One region of the Streptomyces sp. WY228 genome, then DNA from elsewhere that is predicted to be linked to it. Evidence: riboswitches for the same ligand, from Rfam matches in the RefSeq annotation. Region 1 holds a riboswitch; the other holds the start of a gene.
What was found. A riboswitch is a leader RNA that binds a small molecule or an ion and turns the genes downstream of it on or off. The one in region 1 is predicted to bind cobalamin.

Region 1 (4,202 bases):
GGCGGGCGGTGTCGCCGAGCGGCTGGTCGTCCCGGACGAAGGACCAGGCGAGCATGGTGACCGGGCCGGTGAGCATGCCCTTGACGGGGCGCTCGGTCAGCGACTGCGCGTACGTGGTCCAGCGCACGGTCATCGGCTCGGGGCGCGAGATGTCGCCCGCGAGGACCGGCGGGCGGACGTAGCGGGTGCCGTAGGACTGCACCCAGCCGTGCTGGGTGGCGAGGTAGCCGGTGAGTTGCTCGGCGAAGTACTGGACCATGTCGTTGCGTTCGGGCTCGCCGTGCACCAGGACGTCGAGTCCGGCCTTCTCCTGGAAGGAGAGGACCTCGCGGATCTCGTCCTTGATCCGGTCCTCGTAACCGGCCTCGTCGATCCGGCCGGCCCGCAGGTCGGCCCGCGCGGTGCGCAGTTCGGTGGTCTGCGGGAACGACCCGATGGTGGTGGTCGGCAAGAGCGGCAGCCCGAGGTGGGCGCGCTGGGCGACGGTGCGTTCGGCGTACGGCTGCGAGCGGCGGCCGTCGGCGTCGGTGATGGCCGCCGTACGGGCGCGGACGGCCGGGTCGCGGGTGATGGCGGCGTCGGCGCGGGAGGCCAGGTCGGCCCGGTTGGCGGCGAGTTCGGCGGCGATGGCCTCGGTGCCGTCGGACAGGCCGCGGGCCAGGACGACGATCTCCTGGGTCTTCTGCCGGGCGAAGGCGAGCCAGCGGGCGATCTGCGGGTCGATGTCGCTCTCGGCCTTCGCGTCCAGCGGGACGTGGAGGAGGGAGCTGGAGGCGGAGACGTCGACGTGGTCCGCCAGGCCGAGGAGCGTGCCGAGGGTGGCGAGCGACTTCTCGTAGTCGTTGATCCAGATGTTGCGGCCGTTGACGACACCGGCGACCAGGCGCTTGCCGGGCAGTCCGCCGGCCGCCGCGAGGTCGTCGAGGTTTCCGGCGCCGGACTCGGTGAAGTCGAGCGCGAGACCGTCGACGGGCGCCTTGGCCAGGACCGGCAGCGCCTCGCCGAGCCGCCCGAAGTACGAGGCGACCAGCAGCTTCGGCCGGTCGGCGAGCCCGCCGAGCTCGCGGTAGGCGCGGGCGGCGGCGTTCAGCTCGGCCGGGGTCCGGTCCTGGACGAGCGCGGGCTCGTCCAGCTGCACCCATTCCGCACCGGCCGCACGCAGGTCGGCGAGGACTTCGGCGTACACGGGGAGCAGCCGGTCCAGCAGGGTCAGCGGCTCGAAGTCGGCGGCCACACCGGGGGCCGCCTTGGCGAGCAGGAGGTAGGTGACGGGGCCGACGAGCACCGGGCGGGGGGTCAGGCCGAGAGCCAGGGCCTCCTTGAACTCCGCGACCTGCTTGGCGGAGTCGGCGGTGAACTCCGTGTCCGGGCCCAACTCGGGCACCAGGTAGTGATAGTTGGTGTCGAACCACTTCGTCATCTCCAGCGGCGCGACGTCCTGCGTGCCGCGGGCCATGGCGAAGTAGCCGTCGAGGGCGTCGGCGCGGACCGCTGCGCGGTGCCGCTCGGGGACAGCGCCGACCATGACGCTGGTGTCCAGGACATGGTCGTAGTACGAGAAATCACCGGTCGGCACGTCGTGGACGCCGGCCTCGGCGAGCTGCTGCCAGGTTCCCCGGCGCAGTTCGGCGGCGGTCTGCCGGAGGGTGTCCGCGGTGACGCGGCCCTTCCAGTAGCCCTCGATGGCCTTCTTCAGTTCACGGTTCCGACCCTGGCGGGGGTAGCCGTACACGGTGGCCCGTGCTGCCGCGGCTGCGGGCTTCGCTGTCACGTGACTCTCCTTCGCGAGCGCGTCTGCTGTGCAGATCCCGGGACGGGACGCGGACGCGAAGGGATGACGCATCGGGCGGACACCGGACACCTGGAGCCGTGCCCGTCCCACCTGATGGTTACGCCGACCCGCCCACGAGGTCACCGGGATCTCCGCACGCGAACGGTCGCGTGCGGGCAGCGGGCAGGTCTTCGGACTCGCGGGCACGTCTGCCGGAGGCAGACACCTAATGGCCGTCGCTTCCCAGACCCGGCCGGGCCCAGTGCGTATGACGGCGGTCGTTCCCACTCACCGCTGCGGGGCAGTCCCGGATTCCCACCGGGTTCCCTCTTACGACGCCCTGTCTGGCGGACAGAGCGAACCAGCTGCACCGGTCACCCTAAGGGGGCGACCGGCGGGCGCACACCGTTGTTCACACTTCGGACGGTGATGTGAGACACGGGGCGGCGCTTTCCGGCCGCCCGCGGCCCGCGTCGCGCGGGGGCGGTCCGGTGCGCCGGCGCGTGCCCGGCAGCAGCGCCGCGGGGATGAGCGCGAGCGCGGCCGTCGCGGCGAGCACCATCAGCGCTGGTCCGCAGGGCGACCGGCAGCCCGAGCCGGTCCGGTGGGTAGACCTGGCGCAGCAGGGCCAGCGTCGCCGGCTGCAACAGGGCTCCGAACACGCCTTGTACGGCGCGCAGCGCGATGACCCAGCCGACCGAGGGCACCACGGCGATGCCCAGGGACGCGGCCCCGAAGCCGAGCGATCCGGTCAGGAGCAGGCGGGTGTGGCCGTACCGGTCCCCCAGCCGTCCGGCGAGGACGAGAAGACTCGCCACCGCGAGGAGGTAGGCCGTACTCGTCCACTGCACCTGGGCGAGAGAGGCGGAGAGATCGCGTTGAAGGCTGGGCTGGGCCACGAAGAGGACGGAGCCGTCGAGCGCGACGATCATCGCCCCGGCGACACTGCCCGCGAGGGCGAGGCGGGGGCGGTCGCTGAGCCGGTCGACGGGGGTACGGGCGGGGGCGCGGGTACGGTCACGGTCGCGCCGGTCCGAGGTGGGCGTCGACCGTCCGGGCGATCAGCGGCGCGAGGCTCTCGCGGTCGCGCGCGTCGCCGGGCGAGGGGGCTGCCAGGGTGAGGGAGAGGCTTCCCCAGCTCCAGAGTTGGGCGATGCCGTGGACGTTCGCCCAGAGGGCTGCGGCCACGACGTCCGGGGCGGGCCCGGGCCCGGCGGGCGACGGCCGGGCGGAGTCCTGCAGGTGCCGGGCGACCAGGGCGACGAGCGAGCCGAACAGCGGAAGGGTCTTCTCCCGCAGCCTGGGCCGCCCGTCGGCCTCGTCGCCGCCGTCCAGCAGGTCGTGGCGGAACATCAGCTCGAACATCGGGCGCTGCTCGACGGCGAATCCGACGTAGCCCTCGACCAGGAGGCACAGCTGGGCGCGCGGGTCGCCGTCCGGCCTCAGCGCGGTGTCTAGCCGGTCCTTCAAGGCGTCGAAACCGCGCCCCGCGATGGCGGAGAGCAGCGAGCGGTGGGTCGGGAAGTAGCGGCGCGGCGCGCCGTGCGAGACACCGGCACGGCGGGCGATCTCCCGCAGCCCCAGCGCCGCGATCCCCTCGGTCGCCACCATCTCGACGCCGATGTCCACCAGTCGTTCCCGCAGCGGGGTCCCGTCTTCCATGGGAAACTTCTAGCACCATCGAGTAGACAGTGTCTACTCGATGGGCGAGGGGCGCCACGGACGTTCCGCGCCCGTTCCGCCGTTCGTCATCCGCTTCCTGACCGCCGGTCAGGTCGATGACCTCGACTGTGCCGAGGCAGTGACCCAGATGTAACCGAATGGCGTAGAGAACGCGGAACCACGGAGCGTCACAAGCCGTTCTTCTTCCCACTACACGGCCGCCGGACCCCGGCGACGTACGACCGGAGGAAAGGAAAACGCCCTATGAAGAAGACCGTCGGATGGGCCCAGGACGGCGACGACTGGACGATCACCGTGAACGGCACGCTGTATCGCGCGATCGAACGGCCGACGGACGGCCGGGTGCACAACTATCTGGTGCGGGGCGACGATCTGACCGCCGAGTGCCCGAGCCTGGGGCACGGGCTCGGCGTGATCCGGGCGCACGAGACCCGGCGCTGACACCCCGCCGGTCCGACGACGAGGTGCGGAGGCCGCTGCCGCCCGCGCCTCGACGTGGACCCGCCGCCCGACCGTGGCCTCAGGCGTCCGTGACGTCCGGCGCCGGGCGCAGCAGATAGGTGTCCATGATCCAGCCGTGCCGCTCGCGGGCCTCCGCGCGCAGCCGGCTGATCCGTCCGGCCACCTCGTCGAGCGGGCCGGAGACCAGGATCTCGTCCGGGGTGCCGATGTACGCGCCCCAGTGGATCCACAGCCCCCTGCCCGTCAGATGGGCGAAGGTCTCATGGCCGTCCAGCATCACGACGAT
Region 2 (4,202 bases), 6.7 Mb from region 1:
GCGGTCGGGGGCGGACCAGGCGCGGCGGTGCGGGATGCGGCCGAGGCGTACGACGTCGAGGACGCTGAGGTCGACCTGGGTGACCGCGTGCTGGTCGACGACCGCGATCCGGCGGGCGACGGTGCGGCGGCCGAGGCCGGCGAGGGGGTTCCCGTCCAGGGTGACGACACCGGTGGCCGGGGCGAGGAGGCCCGCGAGGATCCGCAGCAGGGTGGACTTGCCGGAGCCGTTGGGGCCGATGAGTCCGACGGTGGAGCCGGGCGGCGGGGCGATGTCCACGCCGTCGAGGATGAGCCGGCCGCCCGCCTCCCGGCCGACCCGTTCGGCCCGCAGGCCGCCGTTGCCGAGGAGGCTCATGACGTGCTCCGGGTGCGGTACAGGACGAGGACGAAGGCGGGGACGCCGATCAGCGCGGTGACGACGCCGACCGGTACCTCCTGCGGGTCCAGGACGGTCCGGGCGAGGGTGTCGACCCACACCAGGAAGACCGCCCCGGCGAGCGCGGTGACCGGGAGGAGACGCCGGTGCCCGGAGCCGGTGAGGGCGCGGGCCGCGTGCGGCAGCACCAGGCCGACGAAGCCGATCGCCCCGGCCGCGCTGACCAGGGCGGCGGTCAGCAGGGCGGTGGTGCAGAGCAGCACGATCCGGGTGCGGGCGACGTTCACGCCGAGCGCGGCGGCGGCGTCCTGCCCGAAGGCGAAGGCGTCGAGCGTACGGGCGTGGGCCAGGCAGACCACCAGGCAGACGGCGAGCACCGCGGAGCAGAGGGCGACCTCGCTCCAGCCGACGCCGCTGAGCGAGCCGAGGAGCCAGAACAGCACCCCGCGGGTCTGTTCGGCGTCGGCGGAGGTCATCACGACGAAGGAGGTGAGGGCGGAGAAGAGCTGCATCGCGGCGACGCCGGAGAGGACGACCCGGTCGGTGGAGCCGCCGAGGGTGTGGCTGAGCAACAGCACCAGGGCGAACGAGCAGATGGCCCCGGCGAACGCCCCGGCCGACAGCGACACCGCTCCCCCGCCGACCCCGAGGACGACCACCACGACCGCCCCGGTCGAGGCTCCGGAGGAGACGCCGAGGACGAAGGGGTCGGCGAGCGGGTTGCGCAGCAGGGACTGCATCACCGTGCCGCACACCGCGAGCCCCGCGCCGCACACGGCGGCGAGGAGGGTGCGGGGCATCCGGAGGTTCCAGATGATGCCGTCCCGGATCGGGCTGAGGTCACCGGCGCCGAACCCGAGGTGCGCGGCGACGGCGGACCAGACGTCGGGCACGGAGATCCGGGCGGGCCCGATGGTCACGGCGACCGCGACGGAGGCCAGCAGGAGGAGCAGGCCGCCGCTCCGGAGCAGCACGGTGAGCGGCGCGCCGCGCCGGGCGGGGCGGGTGGCGGCAGGCGGCGGGTCGGCCGCCTTCACGGCAGTACGGCTATCGGCGCTCACCCCGCGAGCCCGAAGTCGCGCAGCCCGGCCGCGACGCGCTCCAGGCCCTCGACGGTCCGGATGGTGGGGTTCATGGCCTGGCCGCTGAGCAGTACGTAACGGCGGTTCCTGACGGCGTCCATCGTCTTGGTGACCGGGTTGGACTCCAGGAACTCGATCTTCTTCTCGGCGCTCTCGGCGGTCTGCGTCGTACGGCTCAGGTCGCCGATGACCAGGACGTCGGGGTTGCGGTCGGCGACGGTCTCCCAGCTGATCTGGGGCCATTCGTCGTGGGTGTCGTCGAAGACGTTCTTCGCGCCGAGTTCCTTGGTGATGACGCCGGGGGCGCCGCAACAGCCCGCGAGGTAGGGGGCCTTGGAGTCGGAGAACCAGTAGAGGAGGGAGGCCTTGGATCCGTCGACGCCTTCGGCGGCCTTCGCCACCCGTTCCTGGAGTTTCTTCACCAGGGCGTCACCGCGCTCGGGGACGCCGAACACCTGGGAGAGTTCCCGGACTTCGGTGTAGACGCTGTCCATGGTCAGGGGCGCGGTGCGGGCTCCGTCGCCGCTGCCGCTGTTGTCCTTGCCGACGCAGTCGGCGGGCGAGATGTAGGTCGGGACGCCGAGCTTCTCGAACTGTTCGCGGGGTGCGACGCCGCCCTTGGCGAGGGTGGAGGTGAAGGAGGCGGAGAGGAAGTCGGGTTCCTTGTCGAGGACCTTCTCCGAGGAGGGCCGGTTCTCCGATATCCGCTCGACGCCGGCGTTGGCCTTCTCCAGGCCCTTCATGACCGGGTCGCTCCAGGTGGCGGTCCCGGCGAGCCGGTCGGCGAGCCCGAGCGAGAGCAGGATCTCGGTCGACCCCTGGTCGACGGAGACGGCCCGCTGGGGCGGGGCCTTCACCGTGACGGTGCGCCCGCAGTTCTCGATGGTGAGCGGAAAGCCCTTGGTCTTCTTCCCGTCGGCGGCCCCGGTGCTTTCGCCCCCGCCGCAGGCGGTCAGCAGGAGGAGTCCCGCCGCGAGCAGGGCGGCGGTACGTATCGGGGCGGGGGTGGCCGTGGACAGCACGAAGGACCTCTGTGTCTCTGGGCCCAGCCGCGGAGCCCGTCGTACGGTTCCCGTGCCCCGGTGCGGGCGCGGGCGCCAGCAGGTCTTCGGACTCGGGTTCGTCCGGGCGGGACGCCTTCCCGGAGCAGGTGGGTGCTCCAGTGGCCGTGGCCCCGCCCGTCCCCCTCACCGCTGCGCGTCAGTTCCGGTCTCGCACCGGATTCCCTGACCCCGTCGCTGGGGTTCGACTGGCCCCGGCAAGCTATCACGCGGCTTACCACAGATCAGACGCGGTGCGGCGGGCCGCCGGGCGCGGGGCCGGTGCGGCGCGGGATCGGCCCGCCGCACCGGCCCGGACAGACTTAGGGCGTGTCCGGCGGTTACGGAGCCTGGAGGGCGATCACCGCGTTCTGGCCGCCGAAGCCGAAGGAGTGGCTGACGGCCCGCCGTACGGGCACCTCGCGCGGGGCCTTGGTGACGCAGTCGATGTCGAACCCGGGCTCGGGGGCGTCCAGGTTCGCGATCGGCGGGATCATCCCGTGCTGGAGCGTGAGGATCGTCAGGCCCGCCTCGATGGCGCCGGCCGCGCCCATGCAGTGGCCCAGTACGCCCTTGGGGGCGGTGACGGGCGGCCGGTGCGGATAGGCCCGGCCGATGAGGGCGGCCTCGGTGGCGTCGTTGAGGGGGGTCGACGTCCCGTGGGCGTTGACGTGGTCGACGTCCTCGGGCCGCCAGCCCGCGTCGCGGAGCGCGCCGTCGACGGCCGCCCGCGCCACGTCCCCGGAGGGGTGGGGGCTGGTGGGGTGGTGGGCGTCGGTGGTGGCGCCGGTACCCGCGATCAGCGCCCGGGGGGAGGCGCCTCTGGCCCGGGCGTCCTCGGCCCGCTCCAGGACCATGACGGCCGCGCCCTCGCCCATGACGATCCCGGCCCGGTCGGCGGCGAAGGGCCGGCAGAGGCGGGCGGGGTCGCCGTCCCGCTGTGCCGCCGCGCCGGAGCGGGCGAAGCCGGTCATCGCGACCGGGAACACGATGGACTCGGTGGCCCCGGCGATGGCGATGTCGCAGTGGCCCAGCGTCAGCATGTCGCGGGCCACGGACAGGGCGGTCACCCCGGACGAGCAGGCCGTGCAGGGGGCGAGGCTGGGTCCGGTGGCCTTCATCCGGATGGCGATCTCGGCCGCGGGCATGTTCGGGATGGTCAGCAGGATGCCCGAGGGCGAGGTGGCCTCGGGGCCGCGCCGCTCCAGGGCGACGGCCTGTTCGGTGAGTCCGGCGGATCCTCCGCTGCTGGTGCCGACCACGACGGCGACCCGGGTGCCGTCCCAGTGCTCGGGGTCGAGCCCGGCGTCGGCGACCGCCTCCCGGGCGGCCAGGACGGCGAACTTGACGTAGCGGCCCATCCGGAACGCGGTCCGGCCGCCGACCGCGTCGTCGAGGTCGATGCCGGAGACCGTGCAGGCGAAGTCGACAGCGCAGCCGTGCAGTTCGGGGACGGTGCGGGCGGGTGACTCCCCGGCGCAGACTCCGTCCCAGGTGGTGTCGGTGGTGTGGCCGACCGGGGTGATCATGCCGAGCCCCGTGACGGCGATGGCGGGTCGCTTCATCGGGTGTTGCTCACCGGCACCGTGGCATCGGCCGCCGCGCTGCCGACGGCCGCGTCGATGTACGCGGAGATGTCGGCCAGCGTGGCGTCCTTGTACAGCTTCTCCGAGTCGGCGTCGACGCCCAGCGTCTCCTTGAT

Region 2: it holds a riboswitch for cobalamin, as region 1 does, so the genes downstream of both, KV381_RS01710 (ABC transporter substrate-binding protein) here and metE (5-methyltetrahydropteroyltriglutamate--homocysteine S-methyltransferase) in region 1, are expected to answer to the same signal.

What each region holds. Positions count from the first base shown of each region.
Region 1 is NZ_CP079114.1:7,070,248-7,074,449, reverse strand. It holds gene metE (5-methyltetrahydropteroyltriglutamate--homocysteine S-methyltransferase) at 1-1,771, opposite strand, end outside; cobalamin riboswitch at 1,936-2,152, opposite strand; partial or broken gene KV381_RS31020 (MFS transporter) at 2,329-2,703, opposite strand; gene KV381_RS31015 (TetR/AcrR family transcriptional regulator) at 2,789-3,433, opposite strand; gene KV381_RS31010 (hypothetical protein) at 3,698-3,895, shown strand; gene cobF (precorrin-6A synthase (deacetylating)) at 3,975-4,202, opposite strand, start outside.
Region 2 is NZ_CP079114.1:401,243-405,444, forward strand. It holds gene KV381_RS01700 (ABC transporter ATP-binding protein) at 1-357, opposite strand, end outside; gene KV381_RS01705 (iron ABC transporter permease) at 354-1,439, opposite strand; gene KV381_RS01710 (ABC transporter substrate-binding protein) at 1,436-2,482, opposite strand; cobalamin riboswitch at 2,542-2,729, opposite strand; gene KV381_RS01715 (beta-ketoacyl synthase) at 2,842-4,065, opposite strand; gene KV381_RS01720 (acyl carrier protein) at 4,062-4,202, opposite strand, start outside.